DNA from 3 places in the Alteromonas sp. AWJ4_199 genome. Region 2 is predicted to be linked to each of the others. Evidence: predicted binding sites of a transcription regulator. Region 2 holds the regulator's gene; each other region holds the start of a gene.
What was found. The regulator FNR, encoded in region 2, switches genes on or off when oxygen is low (the NO sensors DNR and NnrR bind a similar motif). The targets are predictions, from matches to a motif close to TTGATCTAGATCAA.
Positions count from the first base shown of each region.

Region 1: a site for FNR is predicted at 4,941-4,954, ahead of ACXAER_RS09980 (OmpW family outer membrane protein). Genes of this name have one in related genera too.
Region 3: a site for FNR is predicted at 6,959-6,972, ahead of hemN (oxygen-independent coproporphyrinogen III oxidase). Genes of this name have one in related genera too.

Region 1 is NZ_JBSWUR010000001.1:2,279,388-2,289,900, forward strand. It holds rRNA gene ACXAER_RS09955 (16S ribosomal RNA) at 1-667, opposite strand, end outside; gene ACXAER_RS09960 (UDP-N-acetylglucosamine 2-epimerase) at 1,051-1,878, opposite strand; gene ACXAER_RS09965 (gamma carbonic anhydrase family protein) at 2,223-2,765, shown strand; gene aroE (shikimate dehydrogenase) at 2,762-3,601, opposite strand; gene ACXAER_RS09975 (group II truncated hemoglobin) at 3,600-4,031, shown strand; gene ACXAER_RS09980 (OmpW family outer membrane protein) at 4,147-4,827, opposite strand; gene hemF (oxygen-dependent coproporphyrinogen oxidase) at 5,041-5,973, opposite strand; gene tsaC (L-threonylcarbamoyladenylate synthase type 1 TsaC) at 5,970-6,575, opposite strand; gene ACXAER_RS09995 (DNA topoisomerase family protein) at 6,609-7,151, opposite strand; gene ACXAER_RS10000 (DUF494 family protein) at 7,236-7,712, opposite strand; gene dprA (DNA-processing protein DprA) at 7,714-8,844, opposite strand; gene ACXAER_RS10010 (LysM peptidoglycan-binding domain-containing protein) at 8,885-9,946, opposite strand; gene def (peptide deformylase) at 10,166-10,513, shown strand, end outside.
Region 2 is NZ_JBSWUR010000001.1:210,872-221,384, forward strand. It holds gene ccoP (cytochrome-c oxidase, cbb3-type subunit III) at 1-452, shown strand, start outside; gene ACXAER_RS00885 (FixH family protein) at 669-1,148, shown strand; gene ACXAER_RS00890 (heavy metal translocating P-type ATPase) at 1,148-3,598, shown strand; gene ccoS (cbb3-type cytochrome oxidase assembly protein CcoS) at 3,600-3,830, shown strand; gene ACXAER_RS00900 (sulfite exporter TauE/SafE family protein) at 3,817-4,476, shown strand; gene fnr (fumarate/nitrate reduction transcriptional regulator Fnr) at 4,522-5,262, shown strand; gene uspE (universal stress protein UspE) at 5,540-6,463, shown strand; gene ttcA (tRNA 2-thiocytidine(32) synthetase TtcA) at 6,691-7,644, shown strand; gene ACXAER_RS00920 (patatin-like phospholipase family protein) at 7,645-8,670, shown strand; gene ACXAER_RS00925 (DUF2987 domain-containing protein) at 8,694-9,341, opposite strand; gene ACXAER_RS00930 (glucosaminidase domain-containing protein) at 9,338-10,129, opposite strand; gene ACXAER_RS00935 (YciC family protein) at 10,122-10,513, opposite strand, start outside.
Region 3 is NZ_JBSWUR010000001.1:423,403-433,915, forward strand. It holds gene ACXAER_RS01930 (NADPH:quinone oxidoreductase family protein) at 46-1,020, opposite strand; gene ACXAER_RS01935 (phosphotransferase family protein) at 1,095-2,147, opposite strand; gene ACXAER_RS01940 (acyl-CoA dehydrogenase family protein) at 2,168-3,397, opposite strand; gene ACXAER_RS01945 (histidine phosphatase family protein) at 3,409-4,095, opposite strand; gene ACXAER_RS01950 (XdhC family protein) at 4,437-5,429, opposite strand; gene ACXAER_RS01955 (DsbA family oxidoreductase) at 5,457-6,095, opposite strand; gene ACXAER_RS01960 (SGNH/GDSL hydrolase family protein) at 6,220-6,876, opposite strand; gene hemN (oxygen-independent coproporphyrinogen III oxidase) at 7,053-8,429, shown strand; gene ACXAER_RS01970 (ATP-binding cassette domain-containing protein) at 8,416-9,627, opposite strand; gene modB (molybdate ABC transporter permease subunit) at 9,629-10,324, opposite strand; gene modA (molybdate ABC transporter substrate-binding protein) at 10,327-10,513, opposite strand, start outside.

The DNA.
Region 1 (10,513 bases), 2.1 Mb from region 2:
TCCACTCCCCTCTCCAAGACTCTAGTCTGCCAGTTCTAAATGACCATCCCAGGTTGAGCCCGGGGCTTTCACATCTAGCTTAACAAACCGCCTGCGTGCGCTTTACGCCCAGTAATTCCGATTAACGCTCGCACCCTCCGTATTACCGCGGCTGCTGGCACGGAGTTAGCCGGTGCTTCTTCTGTTGTTAACGTCACGGCTAGCAGGTATTAACTACTAACTTTTCCTCACAACTGAAAGTGCTTTACAACCCGAAGGCCTTCTTCACACACGCGGCATGGCTGCATCAGGGTTTCCCCCATTGTGCAATATTCCCCACTGCTGCCTCCCGTAGGAGTCTGGGCCGTGTCTCAGTCCCAGTGTGGCTGATCTTCCTCTCAGAACAGCTAGAGATCGTCGCCTTGGTAAGCCTTTACCTTACCAACTAGCTAATCTCACTTGGGCCTCTCTTTGCGCCGGAGCCGAAGCCCCGTTTGGTCCGTAGACATTATGCGGTATTAGCAGTCGTTTCCAACTGTTATCCCCCTCGCAAAGGCAAGTTCCCAAGCATTACTCACCCGTCCGCCACTCGTCATCTTCTAGCAAGCTAGAAATGTTACCGTTCGACTTGCATGTGTTAGGCCTGCCGCCAGCGTTCAATCTGAGCCATGATCAAACTCTTCAATTAAATATATCGAAATATGAATCGTCGTTGTGACACTCTTAACGAGTGCCCACACAGATTGTCTTGTCTAAATTTTTAAAGAACGTTGCGACTTCGTCGCAATTCACTAGAAGCCGTTGCTTCTTAGTGACTCACCCTGTTCGAGTGAGGTGCGCATTATACGCTGGAAGTTTTCAGTGTCAACACTTTTTGAAAATTTATTTTCGAAAGCGCTTCTTCTAAACTCCCGTCTTTACTGGCCTATAAAGGTAGTAGAGACTTACTTCAGAAGGGTTGCTGTTTTGCTTTTCCCCCGAAGCGGATGCGCATTTTAGGGAAATGAGCGCTCACGTCAACACTTATTTTAAAAAAAGTGTCATATTGGCTTTGAACGCTCAAAATACCAACTACTTCCAGTATTTTAGCTTATTCCTTAACCTGAACTTGCGCCACAGGTTAAGCGGCTTAGCTTTTATCTTACCTTTATAGTTACTATTAAAGTCATCGACTGCATCTAAAATACGTTCGCAATTACGTCCATCTCTATAGGCTTCATGATAATGGGCTAAGTCATTAACCTCTTTCATTAATGATGCTGGTCGCGTCAACGCAGTTTCGATGACGTTTTCTACTTCGCTTACTTCTGTGACATTAAGTAAATGTTGTCCAGGGTTTGTATTGCGATAAGTGACAACAGGTTTGTTCATCATCATAAACTCTAAAATTATAGAGCTGCTGTCACACAACATGACATCTGATTGCTGAAAGTCTTCAAGACGCACATTATCGACAAAGGTAACGTTACTATTTTCATCTGCCAAAGCACGGTATCTATTTAATAGTGCTTGATCGTTGAGTTTAGGATGAAATGTTAAACGCCAATTCCATTTCTTTTCTTTCACTAACTTACTTATTGTGTCGACAAGTATAGGAGCAGAGGTAATGCCTTTAGAAAAAGTGGTGGCGTAGAGAATAGTGGGAACATCGTTTTCCTTCTTATGTGAAGAAAAGTAGTCATCCACTTTAGCCAAACCTGTTTGGTACACTTTAAAAAACTGATGTTTTACCTCAAGCTGCTTGAAATACTCTGTGCTACTTGGCCCCTGAGTACAGTACATATCAAACCACCCACGAATAGAGAAGTGATAGATGATATTTCCACACGCAAATATGGCTAAGGGGTTGTATTCAACAACATCATTAATAGTGTGAAGACGAATTTCATCAGGCTTCAAAAGATCGGGACATTTTCCTTCCAAAAACCACGCTACTTCGTCACCTCTAGCCCTAATGGCCTCTTGTAGTGGTCTATAAATAGGATACGCATAGGAAAGGGCAGTGAAAAATACATAGCGCTAGGGCATTACAACGTCTCGATAAATTCTATTAGCAAGCTACATTATCATTTTTCTCCTTGTGATTTACTACCCTCCTCTTCGCGTGTTGCAATGTAAGGATAGTTACCTGTTGCTTAAAGCATTACAGGTAGGCTCTGTAACCACCCTATCAGTACCAACTCATCTATATTGCTGTTAAAGTTTGCGTAATTCACTTTCTGCATAGTTTATATGAGTGTGTAATGTATAAATCGATTGATAGTTTTAAAGGTGTTTCTCCTACATTAGGAGAGAAAGTCTATGTTGATGACTCGGCAAGAATCGTCGGTGATGTAGTTTTAGAAGATGATGCGAGTATTTGGCCGCTGGTTGCTGCACGCGGTGACGTGAACAAAATTCGTATTGGTGCCCGTTCTAATGTTCAAGATGGCAGTGTTTTACACGTTACCCGTAAATCTGAGAAAAACCCCAACGGCTTCCCACTTATTATTGGTGAGGACGTTACCGTTGGGCATAAGTGTATGCTGCATGGCTGCCAATTGGGTAATCGTATTCTGGTCGGTATGGGCGCTATTGTAATGGATGGCGTTGTTGTTGAAGACGATGTGTTCATTGGCGCAGGTACATTAGTACCTCCAAACAAAAGATTAGAAAGCGGATTTCTTTACGTTGGAAACCCCATGCAAAAGAAAAGGCCACTCAACGACGCTGAATTGGCATTTCTAAAACAGTCTGCCGTTAACTATGTTGTATTGAAAAATGAGTACCTTGAAGAAGCGAACTAGTTTCGCTTCTCACTTTGCTCAACAATATCTCTAACCTGTTTCACAATGTCCGAGGTATCGGGGCGCTTTTGTGTCCATATATAGAAAGCTTCTGCCGCTTGCTCAACCAGCATCCCTAACCCATCTATTTGCGTACTGACACCTAGTTCGGCCGCATCTCTCATAAAGCGCGTAGGTGAATTTTTATAAACCATGTCGTAAACCACTTCACAGTGTTCTAAAACACCATCGTTCAAACTACACGGCAACTCATTACTTAAACTAGCGGCTGTTGAATTGATAATAATATGAGGTGCTATCGTTGCGATATCTTCAAGGGACACCACCTGCACTTTAGCGTTAGACGTGGCGCTTGCGACTTCTTCAGCTTTTGCTTTGGTTCTGTTCGCAATAGTCAGTGAAGCAGCACCCGCTTTTAACAACGGAGAAATAACGCCTCGGGCTGCGCCGCCGGCACCGATAAGCAACACGCGTTTGCCCTTAATTTCCACTCCACTATTAAGTAAATCATTTACCAACCCCACACCATCTGTGTTGAACCCCAGCAGTTCACCGCTGTCACCATTCATTAGAGTATTAACAGCTTGTGCATCTTTAGCTGCTTGGTCATCTACCTTTGCTAAGTTAAAGGCATCAAGCTTAAAAGGCATGGTAACATTGCAGCCTACAGCACCTTCTTGAGCTAAAAACGCTTTAGCAGCTTCAACAAAACCATCTTCAGGCGCAAGTATCTTTTCATAAGAAATCTTTTCTCCAACTTGATCTGCAAACATTTGATGAATAGTTGGTGATAAACTCTGTGCAATAGGATTTCCGAATACAGCGAATTTTTTCATGGGAATACGAGACTTATTTAATATAAAGAAGAAAAGCGATAGTCGTGCTTCGCAGAGTACACCATATGAGCGTATAGGTGGAGAGGAGAAAGTACGGGAATTAGCAAATACGTTTTACGACATTATGGAGACCGACCCATTAGCCAATGAACTACTTGCTATTCACCCTCAGCCATTAGACAGAATTCGCCATGTATTCTTTTTATATTTAAGCTTATGGCTGGGTGGTCCTGATGATTATCAGCAGCAATTTGGCCACCCGCGTCTACGTGCACGCCACCTTCCCTACACCGTAACACCAGAGTTAAAGGCCCAGTGGATGTATTGTATGCGAAAAGCCATGTTTAAAACGGTTGAAGATATCGCCTTAGCTCAACAGTTACTTGATGCACTCGATCAACTTGCCAATCACATGGTGAATACAAAATAAAAAAGCGCGTTGAAAAGATTAACCTTTTAACGCGCAAGTCCCCTGTTACTGTCTACGCTCTTGTTGGCGTATAAAGTAGTGCAATTGTGAAAGCTTCAACTGTTAGGTTTAGGCTTTAGAAGGTGTAACCTACCGATATCGTATATACCCAAGGATCTATTTCAATATCACTCACCTTTCCAGCAGCATCACCTACTTTAAAGGTGGCTTCTGTATCAATATCAATAAATCGAACCGATGCATTGATGTGCCATTTGGTATCTATTTGGTAATCCATTCCCACCTGTGCTGATAAGCCAAATGAATTATCAAGCGATAGGTCGCTTAAGCCAGCTGTTTCATTCGCACCTGTAAACCCTTCATCAAAGATAAAGGTGTAGTTGATACCTGCACCAATGTACGGCTGAAATGCAGAGCTGGCATCATTAAAATAGTAGTTTGCGGTAAGCGTAGGTGGAAGGTGTGTAACTTCACCAAGCTGATTCCCTGTGCCTAGAGGGTCTGCCACAGAAAAGTTCACGTCGTGCTTAAAGGGCGTTGCGGCAAGCAGCTCGATATTAATATTATCGGTAATAAAGTACGCTACATTTAAACCTAGTTGAGTATCGTTATCGATATTAAGGGCCACGCCAAGATCAGTTCCACCCGCTACGATGTTAGAAGTCGATTCGTCAGGAGCAACGGTAGTAAGACCGCCACGAACAATCCAGTCGCCCTGTTGATGAGCGTTAGCTAAAGGTGAAAGTGCAGCAAGTGTAAGGCAAAGTGCAGATGCAGATAAAAAGTGTTTGCGCATGATGTGTCTCTTTTGTGTTTAACTAAGATGACGCTACTTTACGCCCTTGGTTAAGAGAAACATTGATCCAGCGCAAGCTTGATAACTCACTGAAACAAAGATGATATTCGGACTTGATTCAGATCAAAACACGCCGTATGTTCATTTCACACGGCGTGTTTTGTTATTGATGACTTTAGTTAAAACAGTAGAAGCGACCTTACTGCGTTAAATTCACCAGTCAGTAGGCTTTAACCAGTCAGTTAACTTAGCTTCAGCGCTACCCGGTGCCGGCGTATAGCAATACTCCCAGCGGGCTAAGGGCGGCATCGACATTAAAATAGACTCTGTGCGCCCTCCGGTTTGTAATCCAAACAGGGTACCGCGGTCGAATACTAGATTGAATTCGACGTAGCGACCTCGGCGATAAAGTTGGAAATCACGCTCTCTTTCACCAAAGTCGGTTTGCTTACGGCGTTCAACAATAGGAACGTAAGCATCGATGAAACCATTGCCTACCGCCTGCATAAATGCAAATGACTGTTCAAAGCCCAGTTCGTTCAGGTCGTCAAAGAACAACCCTCCCACGCCGCGAGTTTCGTTTCGATGTTTTAAATAAAAATAGTCGTCACACCACTTTTTATACTTAGGGTATACATTATCGCCAAACGGCTTACATAATTTCTTTGCAGTATCATGCCAGTGCACAACATCATCTTTGAACGGATAAAACGGCGTTAAGTCAAAACCACCGCCAAACCACCAGATAGGTGCTTCACCTTCTTTTTCCGCAATAAAAAAGCGAACATTAGCGTGTGACGTTGGGATATACGGGTTATGTGGGTGAATAACAAGTGATACGCCCATTGCCTGAAAGTTTCTTCCCGCAAGCTCAGGACGATTTGCCGTTGCTGATGCAGGCATTTGACTGCCAAACACGTGAGAAAAGTTAACGCCGCCCTGCTCAATCACCGCACCGTTTTTTAAGACTCGAGAGCGACCACCTCCCCCTTCTTCACGCTGCCAACTGTCTTCGACAAACTGACCTTTCCCGTCGGCGAGCTCGAGGGTTTGGCAAATGGTGTCCTGCAGCCCTAGTAGATAGCTTTTTACTTGTTCGATTACTTCAGCGGCATTTTTACCGTCCAGTAATTCTGCTGACGTCATGCTCTTATTACCTCTGCTGTGTCACCATCGCGAATGGTACTGGGTTTAGTTGCACCGCCTACTGCACCGTCAACGTAGAAGACGGAATCAGCGAATACGGCTTTTGCTTCTTCAGTGGTGATGGCTGGCGGTTGACCGGTTAAGTTAGCGCTTGTAGAAACTAACGGTTTACCTAACTTGTTGCACAGCTCTAGTACTACTGGATGATTAGTTACACGCACAGCTATTTTATTATGCTTGCCGGTTAACCAAACCGGCGCCGATGACGACTTAGGTAATAGCCAAGTATTAGGGCCTGGCCAGCTAGAGAAAATATCGGTGCGTCGGTGTGGTCGTATGGCGTTGTCGTTGACATAGGGCAATAGCTGACTGTAATTGGCAGCTATTAAAATAACGCCCTTTTCTACCGGTCGTTGTTTTATCTCTAACAACGCATTTACCGCTGCTTCGTTGTCCGGGTCACATCCAATGCCCATTACCGCTTCGGTTGGATAAACGATTAAACTTCCCGCTTCAAAAGCGGCAACAACAGGGTCTACTTCAGACGAATTAGCCTCAACGGGGGTAAACGTGTTTACGTTCCCATTTTGGATATCAGACATGGTTTTAATCTCTACGTATAGTTCTTCGTATAATTACTTTTTATAGCCGCAAGCCGGCTGAGGACACTGTAACTGCCCCTTTTTGTCTATCAATACTCCCCAACCGCAGTCTGGGCAGCTTTCATTAACCGGCGTGAAATTTAGCACATATCGACATTGTGGATAATGGTTGCACGCAAAAAACTGTTTGCCGTATTTGTTAGTACGCGAGATTAGATGCCCTTTCTTACACTTTGGACAATCCACCAAAGTATCTTCTTTTTCTTTAATGGGCTCTATGTGATGGCATGAAGGAAAATTTGTACAGCCGATAAACATGCCAAACCGCCCTTTCTTTATGGCTAAGTCGGATGCGCATTCAGGGCAGGCTACACCGTCTAAGGTTTTCAGTATGGTGGTTTGTTTATCGTGAAGTGGCTTACTAAAGCTACATTCCGGATAGCCCGCACACCCGATAAAAGGGCCGGATTTACTGTTCTTTATATGAAGAGGTTTACCGCACTCGGGGCAATCTCCGAAATTATCATCGAGAGCATGCTCGTGCGCTGAAAAAAGTGAGTGGTCTATTTTAGACATGTATTAGACGTTAAGGCCTTAACGCGCTGTGATTCACAGCGCATTTTGTAAGTAAAGATTTAAGTATCGGTGACTACGACTACACTAATGCAGCACGCCATCTGGCTCTTCGAACAAAAGATCTTCCATTTGTTCGTAGGCTTTCTCTTTGCCAGGTACGTTGAATAGTACCATTAGCACAACCCACTTGAGGTCTTCTAAACAGAATTCATTGGAATCGATTTCCATTACCCGATCTATCACCATTTCACGTGTAGACGCATCTAGTACATTAACCTGTTCTAAGAACATAAGAAAACCACGACATTCCACATCTAAACGCATCTGTTCTTCGTGGGTGTAGATACGGCTTAAGCTAGTGCTAATCCCTTTACACAAGTACGGCTTGATATCCGTTTCTTGAAGAGCCGCTAGCTTCTCTAACCAAGCGAGGGCTTTATAAATCTCATCGTGATGGAAACCTGCACGCACAAGTTCTTCCGTTAATTCGTCTTGATCAACACGAATTTCCGTTTCACTGTGAATGAAGTTTTCAAACAGATACATGAGGATATCGAACATATTATTTTCCCCTCAATTTAACGTAACCACCAGGGACAGCGGCTACTAAACCACGCAACTCATATTCTAATAAAGATGCCATTGCTTGCGATACAGATAAGGCATTGCGCTGGGCTATAACATCAATAGCGGTGATGTCATAATCCACACTAGCTAATAATTTATCGGTTGCCAAGCTATTCGCTGCACTTTTTTCGTTGGGCTCGTTTACATCCAAGCTCAGTTGTTCAGGCTGAAAACTAATTTCATCAAGAATATCGTTAATATTAATTACTAATTTGGCGCCCTGCTGGATTAACCAATGGCAGCCTTCAGAGTACGCGTGAAAGATACTACCAGGTACAGCGAATACTTCTCGTCCCAAATCTGCGGCCAAATTCGCAGTTATCAAGGTACCGCTCTTAATTTTTGCCTCTACCACTAAAGTTCCAAGTGATAACGACGCGATAATTCTATTTCGCCTAGGGAAATGCCAGGGTTTAGGGCCTACACCAGGGAAGAACTCTGTCACCAATGCCCCCTGGCACTCAATAATTTCTTCAGCCAATGAAAGGTTTTTCGTTGGATAACAATTATCTGGCCCCGTACCCATAACTGCAATTGTTCCGCCCTTTTCTTTCATGCTTCCTTTATGTGCCGCGCCATCTATTCCCGATGCGAGCCCACTCGTAACCGTTACACCATTGGCAGACAAGCCCTTTGCAAAATTTTCAGCAATAGACTTCCCATGAATGCTTGCTCGTCTGCTTCCAACAATGGCCACTTGTGGCGCACTGAGCAATGAGCTTTCGCCCTCAACAAACAAAACCAATGGAGGGTTACTTAACTGCTTTAATCTTTTTGGGTAAAAGGGTGATTCAATAGATATTATGGACCGGCTAGCCTCTCTTTCGAGCCATTTAATTGCTCGCCCCACCCGCGAAGGTGACATTTTTGTTGTCAACGCTTGAATATGCGGAAAATCAGATTGGTGCTGATATAAATCTAATGGTTTTATACCTGAAGCTACAATAGCATCAAGCCATTTTTTGCTTGGTATTGAGTGTGCAGAGGCAAAATTCAACCAAGCAAGATCTTGTTCGGTTAGCGTTTGAGATGATGCTGAAGTATTTTTAGAAATAAAAGGCGTCATTGCCGCTCCTGATAGTAAGCGGCAATGAAACTTTTAAGGGTTAAGGGTTAGCAACTATATTACCGCGCTTGACACCTTTACTCGCTCGCGTAATTAAACCATAACTTGCCGCATTAAAGGTTTTAAACACTATTAACTCACCAATTTTAAGTGCTGGTTGATGAACCGTATTAATAAACAAGTCACCTTTAGCACCGGGCTCATCAGTATAGCGAGGGTTCTCTTCGTTAATTATTGAAGGCCCCTGAGCGTATATACCCATAACTGTACCTGGCTCAACTTGATTGCTACCCAAGTCCAATATCACGACGTCGTATCTTCCAAGTAAATCATGATCGTGAAGATCGCCAATCACAGCACCACGAGTGCTAGTAGCTGCTTTGAGCTCGAAGCTTTCAGGGTGTTCAAAACCTCCAGATAACAGCTTGTCACCGCGTCTTGCTTCTTGGTTTACAGTATCGATGTAAAGCAAGATAGCGTCTTCCGATTCACCTTCTTTTATGACGTCTGCTGTCGAAATATGAGTCGCCTGAATACCCAGCACATTTCCTTTAAGGTCGGTAATGGTATCGTGCTTTCTTACTACTCTGTACTGTTCCTCAGTACTGTTTTGTTTTTGACCTAAAACAAAATCGTTAGAAGAGAAAACAATATTGCCATCGCCATTACCAAGCACGCGCGGCAACATTTCATATGCAGCTTCGTCAATAATAGTGTGCTGTTTAATAAAAGGGGCAATAGTTTCCCAAGCCAGTACATCAATAGGGTTTGGTTTTACTCTTTTATCTGCGTTTGGTGATAAATTGAAGGAGGGTTTGTCTCGTTGAACTGACAATACAGGTTTGCCATCAACGATAGTAAGAACAATCACATCTCCTGGATAAATTAAGTGAGGGTTCTCTATTTGAGTGTTGGTACGCCATAGTTCAGGCCATAACCAAGGCTCACTTAAAAATACGCTTGAAATACCCCAAAGCGTATCTCCCTTTTTTACTGTGTAAGTTTTTGGCGCATCATCCTTGAGTTGAAGCGCAAGTGCGGGTAGCGCAAATAGCATGCATAGTGCTATCGCTAACGGTCTACGAATTTTACTGAATCGCATTTTGAATTTTACCACCTCTAATACACTCCCTGCTGTTTATTGTTGTTTTTCCAGACAACATTACTATATCAGTACATCTATTTAATATTAAAGGCTTTAGTAAAAAACTGCACGAAAGCCTCGATATAAGTTAGAATAATAACCCAAATCTTTATGTAAAGCGTGCTAATAAATTGATCGTATACCAATTTATACAGCGAAAAGGTGAAATGATAGGCCATGGCAATTTTAGACGTATTAAGCTTTCCTGATGAACGTCTTCGCACGGTAGCTAAGCCGGTTGAAGAAGTTAACGACGAAATTAAACAATTGGTATCGGACATGTTCGATACCATGAAAGACGAGAACGGTATTGGCCTTGCTGCAACGCAAGTTAACCGTCATGTTCAAGTTGTTGTAATGGACGTATCGGAAGATCAAAACGAGCCACGCGTATTTATAAACCCTGAAATTACTCGCAAAGATGGTTCAACTATTAGCGAAGAAGGTTGCTTGTCTGTTCCAGGTAACTACGCCAAAGTTGAGCGCGCAGAAGCGATAACTGTTAAGGCGCTAGACCAAAACGGC
Region 2 (10,513 bases):
ATGCTCGTGGTCAAAATGGCGGCTTCCCTAACCTAACGGACAACGACTGGTTGTACGGTGGTTCAGGTGCGAAAATCGTTGAAACTCTTACGCTTGGTCGTAAAGCAGCTATGCCAGCATGGCTAGATGCTATGGGTGAAGACGGTATCGAAGAAGTGGTTAACTACGTACTTAGTTTAAGCGGTCGCGATGTAGACCCTCAGCTTGCAGAAGCAGGTAAAGCTCGTTTCGCAGCGTGTGCGGCTTGTCACGGTATGGACGGTAAAGGTAATCAAGCACTTGGTGCACCAAACCTTACTGACAATATCTGGCTATACGGCGGCAGTCACAGAGCGGTAACAGAAACGCTTACTTACGGTCGTAACGGTGTAATGCCTTCATTCAAGAAAACCTTGGGTGATGACAAAATTCACGTTGTTGCAGCGTATGTTTACAGCCTTTCAAATGATTAATGATTTAAATCATTAAATATCTTAAAAAGCCTCGTTACTACGGGGCTTTTTTTATGAGAAAATACAGCGATATAGGGAGTGCTGTACGAACAATCTTTGTTCACATTTAGTATGTCTCGCAAACATTATATTTATTCTTATTTCCCGGCTAAACATGTAGTTGGGGCAGTAAAAATAAATATGTTGTTAGCGAAGTAAACACGAGAAAAGATTTCAATGAATAGACCCTGGTATAAAGAGTTCTGGCCCTGGTTTTTAATTGCCGTTCCTATTATCACGCTCATTATGGGCGGCGTATTATTAAAGCTTGCTATTAGTACTGAAGATAGCCTAGTGGTGGACGACTACTACAAGGAAGGAAAAGCAATTAATGCGCGATTGGATAAAGAAGCCGTAGCCCGTCGCATGAATATCACTACCGATTTAACCATTGAAGATGGCAGCATAGCGCTAGAGTTTCATTCAGGTATTCCACAAGAAGGTAATGCGGTTAAACTAAGCTTTTATCACGTAACGCTTGAAGAGCGTGATGTCAGCGTTTTATTAAGCCGCGATGCTAGGGGTATTTATCGCGGTTTTGTCGAAGAAGATCTTGATGGTAAATGGCGCGTATCGCTAACCCCTATTGATGATAGCTGGAAAATTCAAAATACCATCTATCTGCCCCACTCTGGCAAGATGAAATTCAATCCATAATGGCCAAGCACGACTGTTACCATTGCGGCTTGCCTATTGCGGGCTCCGACGATGGAAAATTTACTACCGTCATATTAGGGCAGCAACGCGACATGTGTTGTCCTGGATGTTTAGCCGTGGCCGAAGCCATTGTAACCAATGGTCTTGAAGACTATTACCAGTTTAGAACCGAACCGGCGCAAAAATCTGACGATGGCATTCTAGAGACACTCGACAAACTCAAAGTGTATGACGACCCTGCTCTTCAAGAAGAATTCGTTTTTGATGAGGGGCAAGATAAGCAGATTCAATTAACCCTTGAAGGTATCACGTGCGCTGCGTGTGGATGGCTTATCGAAAAGCAATTATCAAAAGTAGAAGGGATAAAGCAAGTCGCGGTAAACGTCCAAGAGCGTCGCGCTTTAGTTACTTGGTCACCGTTTCAAATTAAGCTTAGCCAAATTCTTTCTACACTAAAACGCATTGGTTATATTGGGTCGCCATTTCACCCCGATGAACACGAAGCCAGTTATAAACGCGAACAAAAGACCTTTCTGAAGAAGCTTGGCCTTGCAGGCATTATGACCATGCAAGTAATGATGCTGATGACAGGGCTGTATTTTGACTGGTTTGGCGCTATTGAATTAGAAACTCGACAGTATTTTTACTGGGTTGCCCTTACGCTTACTACACCTGTAGTACTGTACTCAGGCAGCACTTTTTATGTGGGCGCCGCGAAAGCGCTAAGCGCAAGAACGGTTAATATGGATGTACCCGTTACGCTCGCAATATTCGGTACTTACATTGCAGGAATTCGCTCTACTGTATTAGAGCAAGGTGAAGTGTATTTTGAATCTATTTGTATGTTCATTTTCCTGCTATTACTTAGCCGCTTTTTAGAACATCGTAGCCGTCATCGCGCCGCACAGATCTCTGCCAATATGATGCAGTATGTTCCTGTGTCAGCGACTAAATTAATGCCAGATGGCAGCGTTACTGAATGCTTAGCAAAGCAATTAAAAGTGAACGATGTAGTGCTGGTTAAGCCTGGTGAAACCATCCCCATTGATGGGCTGGTAACAGAAGGTAACGCTGCGGTTGACGAATCTATGCTTACCGGTGAGTTTAGCCCGGTGCGCAAGTCAAACAGTAGCACCGTATATGGTGGTACTGTGTGTCAAGACGGCAGCCTTACCATTAAAGTGACACAAACTCTCAAAAATGCACTGGTAAATCAAATTGTAAGGCTGCAAGCAAGTGCTATGGCGAATAAGCCTAAAGCGGCACAAATAGCTGATAACTTTTCTCGATATTTTGTGACAGCTGTCTTGCTGGTTTCTGCCTTAACTTATGGCTTTTGGGCCTATAACGGCAGTGATGATGCGTTTTGGATCACCATTTCCGTGTTGGTAGCAACCTGTCCTTGCGCATTAGGGTTGGCTACACCATCAGCGTTAACCTGCGCTATGGCAAAGTTAAACCGACAAGGTATTTTACTAAAACGCGCCGATGCGCTTGAGCAAATCACTGGCATTGACACTATCGCACTGGATAAAACCGGTACGCTGACACAAGGCAAATTTACCATTTCAAATGCCTGGTATGCTGACGGTGTAGACAGTGACAGTGCACTTTCAATTGCCCGTGCTCTAGAGTCGCGCTCTGAGCACCCTATTGCAAAAGCCTTTAGCCCAAATAAAACCCTTGGCGGTAGTAACGTCCATGGTACGGATAATTCCTCCAGCAGACCTACTATCCACAATGTGGTTAATTTTAGCGTGACGCCAGGAGGCGGCATCAGCGGTGAAATTAACGACACCTTGTTTTCAATGGGCTCTGCCCAATTTTGTGTCCACGAATCACAACAAAATCTTCTTAAGGATTATCCGTCAGCCAATGTCTTTCTCACGGTGAAGGGCCGTATTATGGCGGCGTTTGAGGTAAGCGACACGTTGCGAGAGGATACTCAAGAAACCTTAAATATTCTGGCAAAAAGTCACACCCTTGCAGTATTAAGTGGCGATACACAACAAAACGTGGACGCTCTTACCGCTTCCTTGCCAATATCAACAGCTAAAGGTGGGCTCACACCAGAGCAGAAATACGATGCTGTACAGGCTATGCAGCAATCTGGCGCGAAAGTGATGATGATGGGTGACGGTATTAACGACGCGCCCGTTCTTGCCAGCGCTGATGTGGCAATTGCAGTGGGTAATGCCACAGACGTGGCTAAAACTGCTGCTGATGTCATATTACTTGGCGATCAGCTACTTTCTGTACCTGAACTGATTAAAACCGCTCACCAAGTGAAGCAAAAAATTAGACAAAATATAGGATGGTCGGTAGGTTACAACGTTTTGATTCTGCCTTTCGCCGTGTCTGGCCTACTTTCACCGTGGATGGCTGTTGTTGGTATGTCGTTAAGCAGTATTATTGTAGTCACAAACTCAACGCGACTTTTGAGCAAATAGCATGAGTATTATTTACGTATTAATTCCAATCGCCATTATCATAGTCGCTGTCGCTATCGTGATATTCTTTTGGGCGGTGAAAACTAATCAATTCGAGGATCTAGACCGTCAGGGGTACAGTATTCTATTTGACGATGACCTTCCGCCAGAAGAAAAAAAGCTAGCTGAGCAACGCAAGCAACTTCAAGACAATAAAGTAGACAAAAGCCAAGCGCCAAATGGAAGGGATTAACTACTTCTCTGCCTTTCTTATCGGCTTAGCCGGCGGAGTTCACTGTGTGGGAATGTGCGGTGGAATTGTCGCTGCGCTAAGGATGGTATCGCCTAAAGGCGCTTCAGCACTACCCTATACCCTTGCCTATAACATGGGACGTATAGTGAGCTACACCATCGCCGGAGCAATAACCGGGGCGCTTGGCAAAATAGCAGCCGACTACGTGCCCCTTGCCAACTATGCCCTATCCTTGCTAAGCGGCCTTATGCTGTTGTTGCTGGCCTGTTATTTAGGCAAATGGTGGACGGGTTTAACGGTGTTGGAAAACGCAGGAAAAGGTTTATTTTCCAAACTGCAGCCATTATCTAAGCGTTTTTTACCTTTTAAAACCCCTTTTAGCGCTATTCCCTATGGTTTTATTTGGGGTTGGCTTCCTTGCGGGTTGGTGTATTCCACACTTACCTGGTCTCTCGCGGCGGGGAATGCGCTAGAAGGCGCTGGCATTATGTTCTTCTTCGGTTTAGGTACATTACCCACCTTGCTCGCCGCAAGCGCTGGTAGCCAGTATATAGTTCGATGTTTTCAACATAACCATGTTAAACAAATTATTGCAGGAATAATGGCCATATATGCCGCTTATCTTATTCATAGCGCAATCGTTTAAAAATGGGTGTATTATTGTCGGGTATTCTTTTACAGAGCGTGCATTATGAGCAAAGGAAGCCAATTTTCTATTCACTGTCAAAACTGTAGTTTCAGTCACCTGTGTTTACCGGTGGCGTTAAACAAAACAGAAATCGAATCTCTTGACGATATTATTGAACGCAAGAAGCCGCTTCATAAAGGTGACACTCTGATTCAAACTGGTGATAAATTCCGTTCTCTATTTGCAGTGAGAACCGGTTCATTCAAATCATTTGTGACTAATACCGAAGGTGAAGAACAGATTACCGGTTTCCACTTTCCTGGTGACATTATCGGTTTCGATGCATTAAGAGAGAACAAACACCAAAGCTACACCTCTGCGCTAGAAACAGCCATGGTGTGTGAGCTTCCCTACGAGACTCTCGACGAAATGTCAGTGCAATTTCCAAAGCTGCGCCACCAGATCATGAGCTTCATGAGCGCTGAAATAAAACAAGATCACGACATGATCATGCTTTTAAACAAGCGTACTGCAGAAGAGCGTTTATTATATTTTATCTCACATCTTTCTCAGCGCTTTGAGGAACGCGGCTTTTCCCATAGAGAATTCCACTTAACCATGACGCGCAACGAAATTGGAAACTATTTAGGCTTAACGATAGAAACCATTAGCCGTTTACTGAGCCGTTTTCAGAAGGAAAACATTATCAAGGTTGACGGTAAATTGATCTCTATTTTGGATTTTGATCGGTTAAATACCAAGTTAGAGGCGTTAAATGGCCCTAGCGTAGTCTGTAACGGTTAATTTATTCTTCTGGTATCTTTAGCGCGCTACATGCGCGCTTTTTAGTTTTAACCTTTAAAGTTTCACTGTATTCCCTCACTGGGTTACACGATATCCATCCATTGGGCGTTAAAGCTCCCGTAACATTTGAATTGGCCCTTTTTTTATCAACGAATTATTTAATCCTTGATCGAAAACAACTCACGTTTTTCTAAATGTCGTTTATAGTTAATGTAAACGGTTTTGAAACAATATCGATGTCGACAGCCATACAAAGCTTTGTAGTTGAGGAGACGTTATGATTGAGTGTAAACGAATTCTTGCCGTGGTGGACGCGGAACGTGACAACCAGCCTGCCCTAAGCCGTGCCTATGAACTTGCGTCAAAAACCGGCGCCACGGTTACCGCTATGATGGTGGTATATGATTTGTCTTACGATATGACAACCATGCTTAGCCCCGACGAACGTGAATCAATGCGCGATGCCGTTACAAAAGAGCACGCCAAATGGTTATCTGCCCAGCTAAAAGAACAAGGCTTTTCAGAGACCGATATTGTGGTTGAGTGGAATAACCGTACTTATGAGTCGATTATTTATTACGCCCTTAATAACCAAATCGACTTAGTGGTAAAAGCCACTAAAAAACATGACGACCTTGCCTCAGTGATCTTTACCCCTACAGACTGGCATCTAATGCGCAAGTGCCCACGCCCTGTACTGCTCGTTAAAGAACACGACTGGCCAGAAGGCGGTGAAATTATAGCTGCAGTAAACGTAGGCAGCGAAGATGACGAGCATGCTGCGTTAAACGACAAGCTTACGATCATCGCTAACGATTATGCTTCTTTGTTGAAAGGTAACGTTAATTTAGTGAATAGCTACCCTACAACTCCACTTAACATTGCCATTGAAGTGCCAGAGTTTGACCCTGATACATATCACGATGCGGTAAAAAATCATCATATGAAAGAAATGCGTAGTCACGCGCTGAAATATGGTATTGCAGAAAATAAATGTGTGGTGAAAGAAGGCTTGCCTGAAAAAGTTATCCCGCAAGTGGCTAAAACACTCGATGCCGAGTTAGTTGTAATAGGCACCGTGGGACGGGTTGGTATTTCGGCGGCGCTTATTGGCAATACTGCCGAGCACGTTATTGATGAACTAAATTGTGACGTACTTGCGATTAAGCCAGATGGGTTTGGATCACCGATAACCGTGTAGTTAACGACTTAATTGCGCTTAAATACCAAGACACTTGGTGGCGACAAATGGCGAATCGGCGATGGGCGTTAAAAAACCTGCGCATTTAGCGGTTAATTCCGAGAGTTAATCATACACGCTTAAATCAGTACTTAACGCTTCTCGATAAATTTAACAACACAGCCATAGTCTCGAAAAGGCGCTTTAATGTATAATGGCGCCTTTATCACAAACCAAGCTAGTTAATTATGAGTTTAGGCACAAGCAGTGCTGATGCGCCGACGTTAAACGCCGCGCAAAGTAAGCAAAAGTACAACTTCAACAAACTTCAGAAACGACTTCGTCGCAACGTGGGTAAGGCCATTGGCGATTTCGGTATGATTGAAAACAACGACAAGGTTATGGTGTGTTTATCGGGCGGTAAAGACAGCTATACCATGCTTGATATTTTATTGTTTTTAAAGAAGATTGCGCCTATTCATTTTGATATTATTGCGGTAAATCTTGACCAGAAGCAGCCTGGTTTTCCTGAACATATTTTGCCCGAGTACTTAGACAGCATTGGCGTTGACTACAAGATTGTAGAAGAAGACACCTACTCTATTGTTAAAGACAAAATTCCTGAAGGAAAAACGACTTGTTCGCTTTGCTCTCGTTTGCGTCGTGGTATTTTATACCGCACGGCGAAAGAATTAGGCGCCACTAAAATTGCATTAGGTCACCACCGCGACGATATGCTTGAAACGTTTTTCCTAAATATGTTTCACGGGGGCAAGCTTAAATCTATGCCGCCAAAACTGGTTAGCGATAACGGCGAACATATAGTAATTCGTCCTTTGGCTTACTGCACAGAAAAAGACATTGAAAAATACTCTCAAGCTGCTGAGTTCCCGATTATTCCTTGCAACCTTTGTGGTTCACAGGAAAATCTACAGCGCCAGAACATAAAAGCAATGCTTCAAGACTGGAACCGCCGTTTCCCAGGTCGTATTGAATCAATGTTCCGCGCGCTTCAAAACGTGGCCCCTTCACATCTTGTAGATAGTAACCTTTATGATTTTAAATCTATCGTCACCCAAGACGGCCCCGTTGCTGATGGTGATATAGGATTTGATGAACCTTCTTTTGCTACAGAAAATAGCGCAGATCCCAGTGATGAAGACAACGCTATCGAAGTAGTAAATATTATGGAACCAAAGTAGATGAAGATTGGACTTGCATTAGGTGCCGGTGCCGCAAGGGGCTGGACACACATTGGTATAATTGAAGCTTTGGAAAAACTTGGCGTTAAAATCGACGTTGTTGCTGGTTGCTCCATTGGTGCTTATGTTGGTGCTGCCTACGCAAGTGGCAAGCTAGAAGGTTTAAAAGAATGGGCCTGTTCACTTAGCGACTGGCAGGTACTCGCTCTTATGGGTGTTGGATTAAGACGTGGCGGTATTGCCAGCGGTCAAAAGGTTTTCGACAAACTTGCCAGCGAGTTTTGTGTCTCCTCCTATGAAGAAATGCTGAAGCCCTTTGCGACGGTGGCAACTGACCTCTATACCGGCCGTGAAGTGGTATTTAATTCAGGTCCTATTGGCGATACCATTCAGGCATCCTGCGCTATTCCAGCGCTTTTTGCCCCCGTTGCTCATGGCGATCGCTGGCTAGTGGATGGCGCTGTTGTGAACCCTGTACCGGTGAACTTGTGTCGCCAATTAGGGGCTGATTTTGTGATTGCGGTTAATCTTAACGCCGATTTTCGCCCGCTTCGGTTGGAAAAGTTAAGGCAAGATCACGAAGAAAACCAACGTAAAACCGAAGACTTTTTTACTAAAAGCCAAAACGTATTGCGCCAATGGTTTTCGCCAGACAGTAAAGATGACAAAACGTCAGACGAAAATGAAGAGCAGCTTCAAGTCAATGCTTCTGAAGATGTGAATACCGAAGAAAGCATAGCCTCTGATGTTATTGAAAAAGTAGAAGAAGAATTTACCGAAGTGCCTGCAAAGGTGAATAAGCGCAACCCGCCAGGAATTATGAGCGTAATGAGCAGCTCACTTGAAATACTTCAAGCTCGTGTTACTCGGTCTCGTTTAGCCGGCGACCCGCCAGATATACTAATAGAACCTCAGCTTACTGATGTAGGTATCATGGAGTTTCATAGGGCGGAAGAACTGTGCGCAAAAGGCGAAGAGACCATCGCGCGAATTGCAGAGCAAATTAGGTATCAGTTACTAACCTGATACCTAATTGTTCAAAAGATAGATTAACTTGAGGCCATAGCTGTAACACGCAGCGGCGCGTGTGGTAGCGTTAAGCCTTTCGCTTCGTTGATCCACTCTTGTTCTAAATGCAGAACGCCATTGTTAATTTGTACGCCCTGCGGCGTAATGAAATCTAAATTTTTGTCTTCGAACTGAATCATCAAGCCCTTCACCGATGGCATCATAAAAGACAAAAAGCTCCCCATTTCATTGAAAAAGGCTTCATACTGTTCGTATAAGAAAGTGAGTTCTTCTTTTTTGTAATACTGTTTTAGGTACTCGGGCTTGGTTTCAAGCTGCACCGACATATCACAAACGTTCGCACGTTCGTTTAAGTCGATACGTACCAGTGCATTAGCCAGTTTTAGTGCTTTTTCAGTGGGTACGGTAAAACGTCCTTCATCAGTAACGTCTAGTGGCATTGTTTTCTTGTCGGTAACGATAGATGCACCGTTAACCTCGCATAAACGCCCTTCACCTACACGAACAAAACCAAAGGCAAACTGAAGCGCTTGGGTATCTTCGTTATCTAGCTTTTTAACATGGCTGTAGAAACGGCTGTACTCTACATCTATCGTTTCAGCAGATACGGATGTACTAGCAAAACCGACAAACAGAGATGAAGCAAGAAATAATGCAGCGCGTATCATTCGGATAAAAACTCCTCGTTAAATAGGATCATTGTTTGAAGCTCTTCAACATAAGCGGCTCCTCGCTCGGAATAGTTCATCAGCCCTTCAGCTAGTGCAATACCTGTGATGGGTAATTGGTTAGCTCTCAGTCGACTGCGGATCTCTCTTAAGTCAGCATAGGCATCGTGTCTGTTGAGGTTACGCATATAGGTGTACGTAGCTCGAGACAAGTTGTCAAACTTGGCCACTTCATGAGATGCGCCGTCGTTTCGACGACTTGGAACGAAACCACACCCTTTTGAAAAACACCACAAACCGAAGAAGTTGTAGCCCTTCCTTGCAAATCGGCTTGTTCCCCATGCAGATTCATTCGCAGCCTGAACAAGTACCAGTTCTTCAGGTAAAACATCAATTTTCTGCAGTAAGGCTAATAGTTTAGTCTTTAAAGGCTGTGTGGGTTTTACCCGATATTCCTCTTCAAGCCACTCAAGCCTAGTCATGTCGTCTTCAGACAGTGACTCATTAGCTAACGTCTTTCTGTAAAGGGTTTGTACATAGTGTCTCAAGGTAAGTAAGTAAGCGTTTTGTTTCTCTACCTCGGGGCGTAGATAATTAAAAAACGCCTCTTTTTTCTCTTTTACGTCACTATAACCAGAGAAATCAGGCACCGGCTTTTTCGCCTCCACCGTTTGAGGTATATCTAGAATATCAGGCTCGTCCTCGGTAAAAATAATGGCGTTAATGACGATAACCGCCAGAACACCCAACGTTATAAGGACAATTTTAAAGGTTTCTCGTTTATGCATCGAAGCTCGACTCATTCACATCGTTTTCAGATGCTTCCGTGCTTACTCCTTGCTCGCCAATTAATTCCTGATAGAGCAACCCCATCATACTAAAATAAAAGGGTAACACCCAAATTAGGGAAACCCCGAACGTCAGCGGTACCGACACGAACAATAAGAAGAGAACGCCGAAAATACTGGCTATTTGAGCCCAGTACGCATTAAATACTCGGCAGGAAAGAATAATTGCGCTTATTGGCGTTAGCTTTCTGTCGGCCACTAACATCAGAGAAAAAGAAGACGCTAAATAGAAGTACACACCTGGAATGATGAGCAGCATCATGCCTAACTGCACAAGGATACTGTTGACTAGCTGGGTTAACGCTACCAAAAATATTAAGGGGA
Region 3 (10,513 bases), 210 kb from region 2:
GGCTCAGGCTTTTCGTTAACTTACTTTCTTGCCAGACCTGTAGGATCAGGGCACAAGCACCATCTTACCTTTAACCTCGCGGTTCATAACTTTAGCCATGGCCTTCGTTGCTTGTTCGAGCGGCAGTGCTTCATCTACCACAACCTTAACTTTGCCTTGCACGTACCACGTTAAAAGCTCTTGCATGTTTTCAGCAAAGCCTTTCGGATCGTGCTGAGTAAATGAGCCCCAAAATACGCCCATCACCGAGTAGCCTTTTACCAGCGCTAAATTAACTGGGAATTTCGGGATCTCACCGCCTGCAAAGCCAACCACAAGTAAACGCCCTTCCCAAGCCATACTTCGACTGCATGCGTGGAAGGTATCGCCGCCAACGCATTCGTAAACAACGTCTACGCCTTTGCCTCCCGTCACTTCTTTAAGTGTTTCCTTTAAATCTTTCTCTTTATAATTAATTAGAACATCAGCACCATACTCTTTAGCGAGCGCTAACTTTTCCTCTGTTGAGCATACCGCAATAACTTTGGCGCCCATGATCTTGCCTATTTGCACTGCAGCCAGGCCTGTACCGCCAGCCGCACCAGTAACAACCAGCGTTTCACCTGCTTGCAGCTTCGCCCGTTGTTTTAATGCGTGATGGGCAGTCGCATGCGCAGTTACAAGGGCTGCGCCTTCGTTAACATGAATGGGGTCCGGCAACGGCATTACATGAGTGGCTGGGATTAATGCTTTTTCTGCATAACCACCTAAATTCGACAGCGCGATAACACGTTGACCTTCTTTTAAATGACTCACGCCTTCACCCACCTGAGCAATGGTACCAGCGACTTCGTTGCCAGGAATAAACGGAAAGTCTGGCTGCATTTGATACAGTCCTTGCACCAACAGACCATCTGGAAAATTAACCCCTGCAGCTTCAACGTTAATTACCACATGGCCTTTTTTTACTTCTGGATCCGCCACATCTTTAAATTGAAGATCGTCAAGCGGCCCAAAAGATTCGCATACAATTGCTTTCATACTGTCTCCAGTTATTTTGTTCGACCTGCATGCTTCATATAGCATGGCAGGTCATTAAATACGTTATATGGCGTTTATTCGCTTTGGTGTATAGTTTGGTTTGCAATTTGCGCCAAAGGACGCACCATCGCGCCTAATTGCATGGCCTTCTCGCTTGACGCGTTGCCATCGTGGGCGCGCTTTACAACACCTTGTAAAATAGCGGCTAAACGGAAAAAACTAAATGCGAGGTAGAACGTCCAGTTGTTTATGGCATCAATGCCTCTTCGCTCGCAATATGCCTTGATATATTCTTGTTCGCTCGGAATACCCAGCTGCTTTCTATCAAGCCCGCCTAATCCAGCTGCATGTGCAATATCAGAAGGAAGGCGTAGCTGCATGCATTGATAGGCCAGGTCGGCATATGGGTGTCCCAAGGTCGAGAGCTCCCAGTCTAATACAGCTACCACTTGCGGTTTGTCGGTATCAGACATATCAAACATCATGTTGTCTAATCGAAAATCACCATGAACCAACGACACTTGTCCGTCATCCTCTGGCAGATTTGCTTCTAGGTAGTGGATAAGACTTTCAATTTCTTCAATATGCTCAAGTTCAGATGCCCGATACTGCTTTGTCCAACGACTTAACTGACGTTCAAAGTAACTACCAGGCTTGCCATAATCACTCAACCCGGCGCTTTCAATATCAACACTGTGAAGCGCAGCCAACACGCGATTCATCTCGTCATACATGGCACCGCGGGTATCAGAAGACGCTATTTCAGGTAATGCGCTATTCCAATATATTTCGCCCTCAACAAACGCCATGATGTAAAACATGCTGCCGATAACACTGGTATCTTCACACAAATGATGAGCTTTAGGCACAGGCACCTGAGAGTCTTGTAGTGCGTTGATAACGCGAAACTCTCTGTCTACCGCATGAGCAGACTTTAGTAATTTACCTGGAGGTTGGCGGCGCAAGACATACACGCCGTTATCTGTGGTGAGCTTAAACGTGGGGTTCGACTGTCCACCCGCGAACTTTTCTGCGCTTTCAACGTGCCCAATACTGGGGCACGCTGTAGATAGATAGTTGTTTAGCGCCACTAAATCAATTGCATGTGGGGCATTATCTTTTGACACACTCACTCCTTATGCACTTTTTATGCGTTTTTTTCGGCAATCAAATTACGGCCTAGCTGCATCATGTGAACCTCATCAGGACCATCAGCTAACTTTATTGTGCGTGCATAGGCGTACATAGCAGATAGCACAAAGTCTTGACTGGTGCCAGCTGCGCCATGCATCTGAATGGCTTGGTCGATAACTTTGCATGCCATACTTGGCGCTACAATTTTGATAGCAGCAATAAGATCACGAGAAATCTTATTGCCATAGCGATCCATCTTGTCAGCAGCTTTCAGCGTAAGTAAACGAGCCTGCTCTATATCACAGTGCATCTGGGCAATGTTTTCTCTAATCGACTGCTGTTTCGACAAAGGCTTTCCGAATGCTACGCGCTGTTCAACTCGCTCACATGCCATATCTAGCGCGCGCTGCGCACAACCAATAAGGCGCATGCAATGGTGAATTCGACCCGGTCCTAAACGCCCTTGCGCAATTTCGAAACCACGACCTTCACCTAGTAATAAGTTCTCTGCTGGAACACGTACATCTTCAAACAAGACCTCCGCATGACCCACTGGCTCATCGTAATAACCCATCGCCGCCATGGGGCGAACAATAGTTACGCCTTTAGTATCCATTGGGACCAAGATTTGCGACTGCTGCTGGTGACGAGGTGCATCGAAATCCGTTTTACCCATCACCACCATAATTTTGCAGTTTTCGTTCATGGCACCGCTGGTATACCACTTACGACCATTAATAACGTACTCGTCACCATCGCGCTTAATTGAGGTTTCAATGTTAGTCGCATCACTCGAAGCTACCGCAGGCTCAGTCATAGCGAAGGCCGAGCGAATTTCACCGTTAAGTAACGGCTCTAGCCACTGCTTTTTATGCGCTTCATTGCCATACTTAGCGAGCACTTCCATATTGCCGGTATCAGGCGCACTGCAGTTAAAAATCTCAGCACTAAACAACACACGGCCCATTTCTTCGCACAGCGGCGCATACTCGGCATTTGTCAGGCCTGCACCATAGGGCTTATACTCTTCAGGCAAAAACAAGTTCCAAAGGCCCGCATCTTTGGCTCGTTGCTTAAGCGTTTGCATCATTTCAGGGGTCTTCCAACGACCGTCACCGTTGTTCGCAGAACCACCTTCTACGGCGTGAATATATTCCTTTTCAATTGGATACACTTCTTCTTTCATAAACGCTTTTAGCTTTTCTAAAAGTGCTTGGGTCTTTTCATTATATTCGAAGTTCATAATTGCCCCATTTAGCTGTAGGTAATGGCGTGCAACCTGTCAATCACATCCAGGTGAGGTACGCTGTTGAAGTTATTTAAGTGAACGCCCCGCGAATTAGCGAAGCATTGTGAAAAACTGGCGTTGCGTATTTGCAAGTTCATATTGATAACCGTGGCGGCATCATAACCAAGAATGTGTTTAAGCATCATAGCGATAGCACCTCCAGAACTAACCACCAGCACCCGTTTAGCATCAAGGTTTTGAAGGTGAGTAAGCATTGAATAAACGCGCTCTTCAAACTCGCTCCATGTTTCATCGAGAAGATCATGCGCTAATTCGTCTTGCGACCACGCAAGCATGGCCTTTTTAAGCAGTCGATAGTACTCGGCAGGTGATGCGCCCTCTGGAACTTTCGCGTCTGGGTAGCGTGATAAATACGCTTTCGCTACGGCTTGAAAATTGAATTCGTTCAAAGCGCTGTTAACTGTGACGTCAGGAAGAGAATATCCGTTTGTAGAAATACCTTCGGCAATACCATCTTTGGTTTCATGATGCCGCACCATATCACCGGAGAAAACCGCATCGAACTGAATATTGCGATGTTTAAAATAATCTCCAAGCCAGATGGCTTGCTGTCCACCCAATTCGCTCAGTTTGTCGTAGTTCGCTTTACCAAAAGACGCTTGGCCATGGCGTACTAGATAGATTTCTGTCATACCGCTGCCTGATGTTATTAATATGTTAACTTGTCAAATCACATACTAAGGAAAACAACGTTATAAGTTTAATTGATATTTTGAATGAGTATGCATCATGTGAAACTATGTAGCTTGATTTTAAATCACGGTGCATCGCTTAAACGCCCCCTTGTTAAACGTTGGGAGGAAGGTTGTTTTGTTGAACCTATAACGAGAGATTAGGTTGCGTTCAACATTATCGGAAAGAAATAAGACTGAGCTATAGAGAATCATTCAAGCGAGACTTTGCTGCATCGCTTGAGACTCATTGTTAGAGGAACAGTTGCACCAAGAACTGATGCAACATTAAAAGGATGTTCTTAACGTTTCAGGTGCGTAGGCTTCGTATGAAATACTGCGTGGCATTGCGCTATCACAGACAGAGCAATGTGCTCAGGAAGTTCTCCACCAATATCAAATCCAGCGGGGCTGGCAAAATATTGCGTAAAGTTAGTATCGCTAAGCCCTGCTAAATCCATAATTTCTTGCTTGCGATGAAGCGGCCCAAGCATTGCCGTATAAATTAGCGACTGCATACTGAGTAACTGAAGTGCTTTGGCGTCAATTTCGCGGTGATGAGACATAAGCACTGCCGCTTGAATATTGTGTTCGTTAAGGTGTAAACGCACCCCCTCAGTGGTCGGGTCGTCGATTAAATAATTAACCTCGGGGAAGTGTTCAACTCTCGCTTGGGCAGGCCGCGGGTCCCAAAGACTGACTAAATAGCCTTGCGAACTGGCAAGCTTCGTCATAAAAGTAGCATCGTAACCACCACCAACAACAAGTATGTGAATGGGCGGCATCATCAAAACAGATAAGCTGCGCTTTCCGCCTAATGTATCCAACACGGCTTTTCTGGGAGAACCCGCATTGTCTTCCAATACCTTACACGCACCTTCTGACCCATCTACCGTAACATTCCACTCACATACGTGACCCTTCGATAGAGTCTGGCTTACTTCATCCAGAGAAAGGTAGTTATTGCCTTTGTTGACCGGCACAAGCGCCAAATGCACCACGCCTCCGCAGCCTACGCCCAACTTAAAAGCGATATCTTCCTCATCTTCATCATCGTAAACAGCAGTGCGGCTAACACCGTCTGTCATTACGCGCTGGGCTTTTTTTACAATATCACTTTCTAAGCAACCTCCGCTTAGAATACCTAGTTGATGTCCAGCATCACTGAACAACATCATGGCTCCCGCTTTGCGATAGCAAGAGCCTTCGGTTTTAAAAATGAAACCCAGCACCCACTTGTGCTTGTCTTTTAGCGGAAGCCATTGCGCTAGCAAGTGGTTCACATGATTACTCATAACTACCTCAAACCCCGTTAAACCTGTTTACTGCTGTGTTGCTGCTTGGGTGATAAATGCGGCAAGAGTTGCTGGCTCTTGGGCACCGGCTATTCCTTGGTTGCCTATCACGAACGTGGGTACGCTTTGAATACCCCGCTGCATCCAAGTCGCTTCCTCTTCGCGCACTGCTTGTGCGTATATACCGTTTTGAAGTACCTCTTCAGCTTCTCCCCCATCAAGACCTATTGCGTCAGCAATCTCGACCAACACTTTTTGATCATTCACATTTTTACCATCAGTGAAATACGCTTTAAACAAGCTCAGTTTCATCTCTTCTTCAAGGCCCTTTTTTGCCGCTAAATGAGCAAGTTGATGGGCTTTGAACGTGTTTTGCATACGCGAATCGTCAGTAAAATTGAACGCAAACCCCAACGCCTCGCCCGCTTCAACAAGTCGAGCTCGGTTATCAGCGCTTTGCTGTTCGCTAATGCCATACTTTTCCATTATATGCTCGCGCAGATTTTGTCCTTGTTCTGGCATGTTAGGATTCAGCTCGAATGGGTGAAACTTGATATCCACCTCAATATTATCGAGAGTTTTTATTGCTTCTTGTAATCGCTGATACCCAACAATGCACCATGGACACACTACGTCGGATACCATGTTTACCGTTACTTTTTGCATAACAACTCCCCTTTTAGAACCCGTTTATCCGTGTTCTCTTTGTGTTCATTGACTTAAGCCACCTTAGATGAGGTTACAAAAAGAAACTTCAACCCTATATGTAATTAATATACGTATTGGAAAGCTAAGATGATCGAAATCGCGTTAGCGCTGACCGCGCCCAAATACCATAGCCTTTGGAAGATGGATGAAAACCATCCTCTGCCATCAAGCCGCTTTGTTTTACCTCTTTTGCACTTCCGCCTAGCTTTAGTGCACTAATATGAAGCACTTCAGAGTTCGGGCAGTTGGCAATACGTTCTTCCATCGCTTCATTTAGCAAAAGCGCTCTAAAGCCGAGTAAACCTCTTAAAGGTTGGGGCAAAGCCGGAAACGCATGTATAGGCGGCAATGCAGTAAACAAAATATTTTGGCAGCCAAACTTTCGGCTTAAAAGAGACTCGATTACCGAGATGTTGTACTGCCAGCGTTTTAACGAAACAAATTTGGTAACATCATTAACCCCAATGGAAATGAGCGTTGTTGAAAAGTGTTGCTTTGGTAATTGTTGTAAAAGGTTAAGTACGTCTTCACTCTTATAGCCTGTTTTAGCGTGCAACAAAACACGGGTTGGACCGTGTTGTGAAAGGCTTGAATAAATCAGCCCAGTTAACGCCCCTTCTTGCGTTGCCGCCCCTACACCTGCTGCAGCCGAGTCCCCAATGACTAGTACGTTGATTTTCGGTGCTTCTTTATCATTTATTGAACAAAGCACCCTGTCTCCGCTAGGCTCTGGCAACACGGCCGTTCTCCCTCTCACCCATAACGCTTGTAAGAAAACGATTGGAAGCAAAAGAGCAATTGCGGCGTTTAACAATAAAACTTTGAAATAGATCAATTTCTTCCCTTAGCCAATACGATATGCTCAACATGTTTCGCTTAATAGGCGCTAGGCCACCTCAATAGGGTATATAAAAAATGAACACCAATGCTGTAAAGCAAAGCCACGACACATCTACTGTAAAAAAATATGCCCAACACGCCCCGCGCTATACATCGTACCCTACGGCACTTAAGTTCGAACCGTTAGAAGAAGATATATACCCACAAGCACTAGCTGTTTCCAAAGCGCCCGCCGTAAGTTTGTACGTACATATCCCTTTTTGCAAAACGCTTTGTTATTACTGCGGGTGCAATAAATTAGTCACTCGCCACAATGAAAAAGCCGACGACTACTTAGACTACCTAGAGAAAGAAATTCTGTCTAAGCGTTATTTAGCCGAGGGCAAGCGCGTGGTTTCGCTGCACTTAGGGGGGGGCTCACCCAGTTTTCTGAGCGAAATACAGCACACATTTTTGATTTATCTTTTAAAGAAGCATTTCACGTTTGAACTAGGTGCGGAGCTGTCTATTGAACTAGACCCTAGAAACGTGGACGGTGCCTATTTAAAGTGCCTTAGAAGCTTAGGCTACACCCGCATAAGCTTTGGCCTTCAAGACACCGACTACAATGTGCAGAAAATAATTAACAGAGTACAAAGCACGTCACATATTGCTAATTTGGTGTTTGAAGCCCGCACGCTAGGCTTCGATTCAGTAAACTTAGATCTCATTTATGGACTGCCGAACCAAACCCTAGAAACGTTTAAATCGACTATAGCTGCAACGAAAGCCATGATGCCCGATCGTATCTCACTTTTTAGTTACGCTCATTTACCTGAACGATTCGCGGCGCAGCGAAAGTTTGCAGAAGAAACACTGCCTACCAGCGAAGAAAAAGCGGCGCTTTATGCCCTTGCGGTAAATAGCTTTACTGGCGTGGGATATGAGTTGATTGGCCTTGATCATTTTGCCTTAAGCAAGGACGCGTTAGCCATTGCTAAAAATAAAGGCGAGCTTCACCGAAATTTTCAAGGCTATACACTGCGAGGCGATACTGACTTAATCGGCGTCGGCGTATCGGCTATCAGTACAATTGGTAATGCCTTTGCACAAAATGCGAAAGATTTAAAAGAGTACTATCAGCGATTAGACAACCATTTGCCTTCAGCCAAGGTTGGGCTCTCACTAACGCAAGACGACCTTATTCGCCGAGACGTGATATCAAGCTTGATGTGCAACTTGTTCGTAGACAAACAGCAGATTTCAGATGAGCATCACATCATCTTTGATGAGTATTTTTCACAGTCGTTGGAAAACTTAGCAGGGCTACATGAAGATGGCCTTGTTGAAATTACGCCTAAGTACATTAGAGTTCCCGAATCAGCGCGTATTTATATACGTGCTATTTGCGCTCGATTCGATGCCTATCTCAACGTGGATGAAACACTCGTCAACTACTCTAAGGCAATTTAAATCTGGCTATTATCTGCATCCCCGTTTCAAGGTGAAGGCGCGTTAAAGAAAGGTGGCTGATACTGGCATAAAGCGTTTGGTTGGTGTTTATAACGTTAAGCTTTAGCAGCACCTTAGCACTGTGAGTTTTGCCTTGCTGGGTTTGGACGATTTGAGGTTCGCTTTTGGTAGTGGTTAGCGTTGTAGATACAGGGTTAATGCTGGATATAACGCAAGGCAGCGCATTTAAAATGCTAATTGTGCTGGCATTACCAAAATCAGTAATGTTGGTGTCGATACTGACATCACAGGCCTTAACCGCGAAACGGGCAGATAGCTGTTCACTGCCATGTTGAGGGAAATACGATACAGATTCCTCACTGACATAAATCTCGTGCCCCGCTACTAATATCAGCACTATTCCGTTGACAGCTTGACTATTGTCATCGGTCAAAATTGCAGAGCCGTATTGACCTTCTTGCCTGTCGCTGTTGGTATTGTGATTGCTACCAGCGTTTTTATTCTGGTTATTACTGTCTCTTTTGTGTGGCGTGGCTACCGTCTCTCCTTCAAGCACGCTAGAGGGTGTTGTAAAACTTTCTCGTTCGAACACTCGAGCCAGCACATCCCGCGTTGGGCCACAGAGCTCAGCGAGGCCGCGATCAATGTAAATCAACTCATCGCTGAACAGGGCAAGATCGTCTAAGTCGTGAGAAATCACAAAGCAGGTAAGCTGACCCGACACACACAAATTTTTCAAAAACTGATAAATCTTACGACGGGTAAAGACATCAATAGCGCTTAACGATTCATCGAGTAATAGCACACCTGGCCCATTGACCAGCGCTCGCGCAATCGCGACTCTCTGCGCTTCACCACCAGATAGTGCATGAATCGGCTTATCGATTAAATGTTCACAATAGCAACCGCGCAAACACGCATCGATAGGCATTGCATTAGGGCTAGCGTGACGCTGCGCTAAGGCTAAATTACCCCGAACATCGGTATGAGGAAACAACATAGGCTGCTGAAACACGATGCCGACTTTTTGAGACGGCCATGGTGTTTCGACCTTTGCGCTTTTTTCCACGCCAGCAAGCGCCCGAAACAAGCTGCTTTTGCCCGCACCTGATGGACCGGTAACGCCGATAAAACGGCTTTCTGGTTGCAGTGAGATTTGTGCATCAATGCGATTTGGTAAATGCGCTGATATTCTCATGTTAGCGCCCTTCTTCACCACGAGTCATGCCATTGAAGCGATACAGTGCTGCGAGCATTAGGAATGAAAATACCAAAAGGGCAATAGAGAGGTTATGAGCGCTGTCGTATTCCAACGCCTCTACCTGTTCATAGAGCGCTATAGACAGTACTTGGGTTTCCCCTGGAATGTTACCGCCTATCATTAGCACCACGCCAAACTCACCAATGGTATGGGCAAAGCTTAAACCTAGCGCCACGACAATAGGCGCTTTGCTTAAAGGTAGCACTATTTTCATGAAAGCCTCGATGGGGGAAAACCCCAACGTTTTTGCCACATCTAAATAACGATTATCTAATTGTGAAAAGCCGCTGTACAAAGGCTGTAAAGCAAAAGGAAGCGAGTAGACTACCGACCCCAGCACCAAACCCTCAAAGCTAAATGCTAGGTTTCTGCCAGTAAGGCTTTGCCATCCCTGCCCCAACGCACTTTGTGGCGAAAACGCAACAAGCAGATAAAACCCGAGTACTGTTGGGGGTAGCACCAACGGCAACGCGAGTATCGACATAACAAAAGGCTTGGCTTTGCTCCGCCAATTAGCTAAAAACCACGCTAGCGGCAATGCAATGAACAACAGCAAACCGCTGGTGATAAAAGCCAGTTTTAAAGTAAGTAATATGGCTTCAAGGGTCGACGCTCCAAAGAATTCATTGAGCATATCTATTGACCAACACCAAGTGTATTCACTGGCTCATAACCCCATTCAATCAAGCTGTGCTGAACTCCTTGCGACATCAAATATTGCACAAACAGGCTAGCAGATGATACGCCATTAGCGTCGCTTAAATTGAACTGCTTAGAAGCTTGATGTTTATTTTCCTCGCCAGGCTCTTCTAAAGCCTGTGGT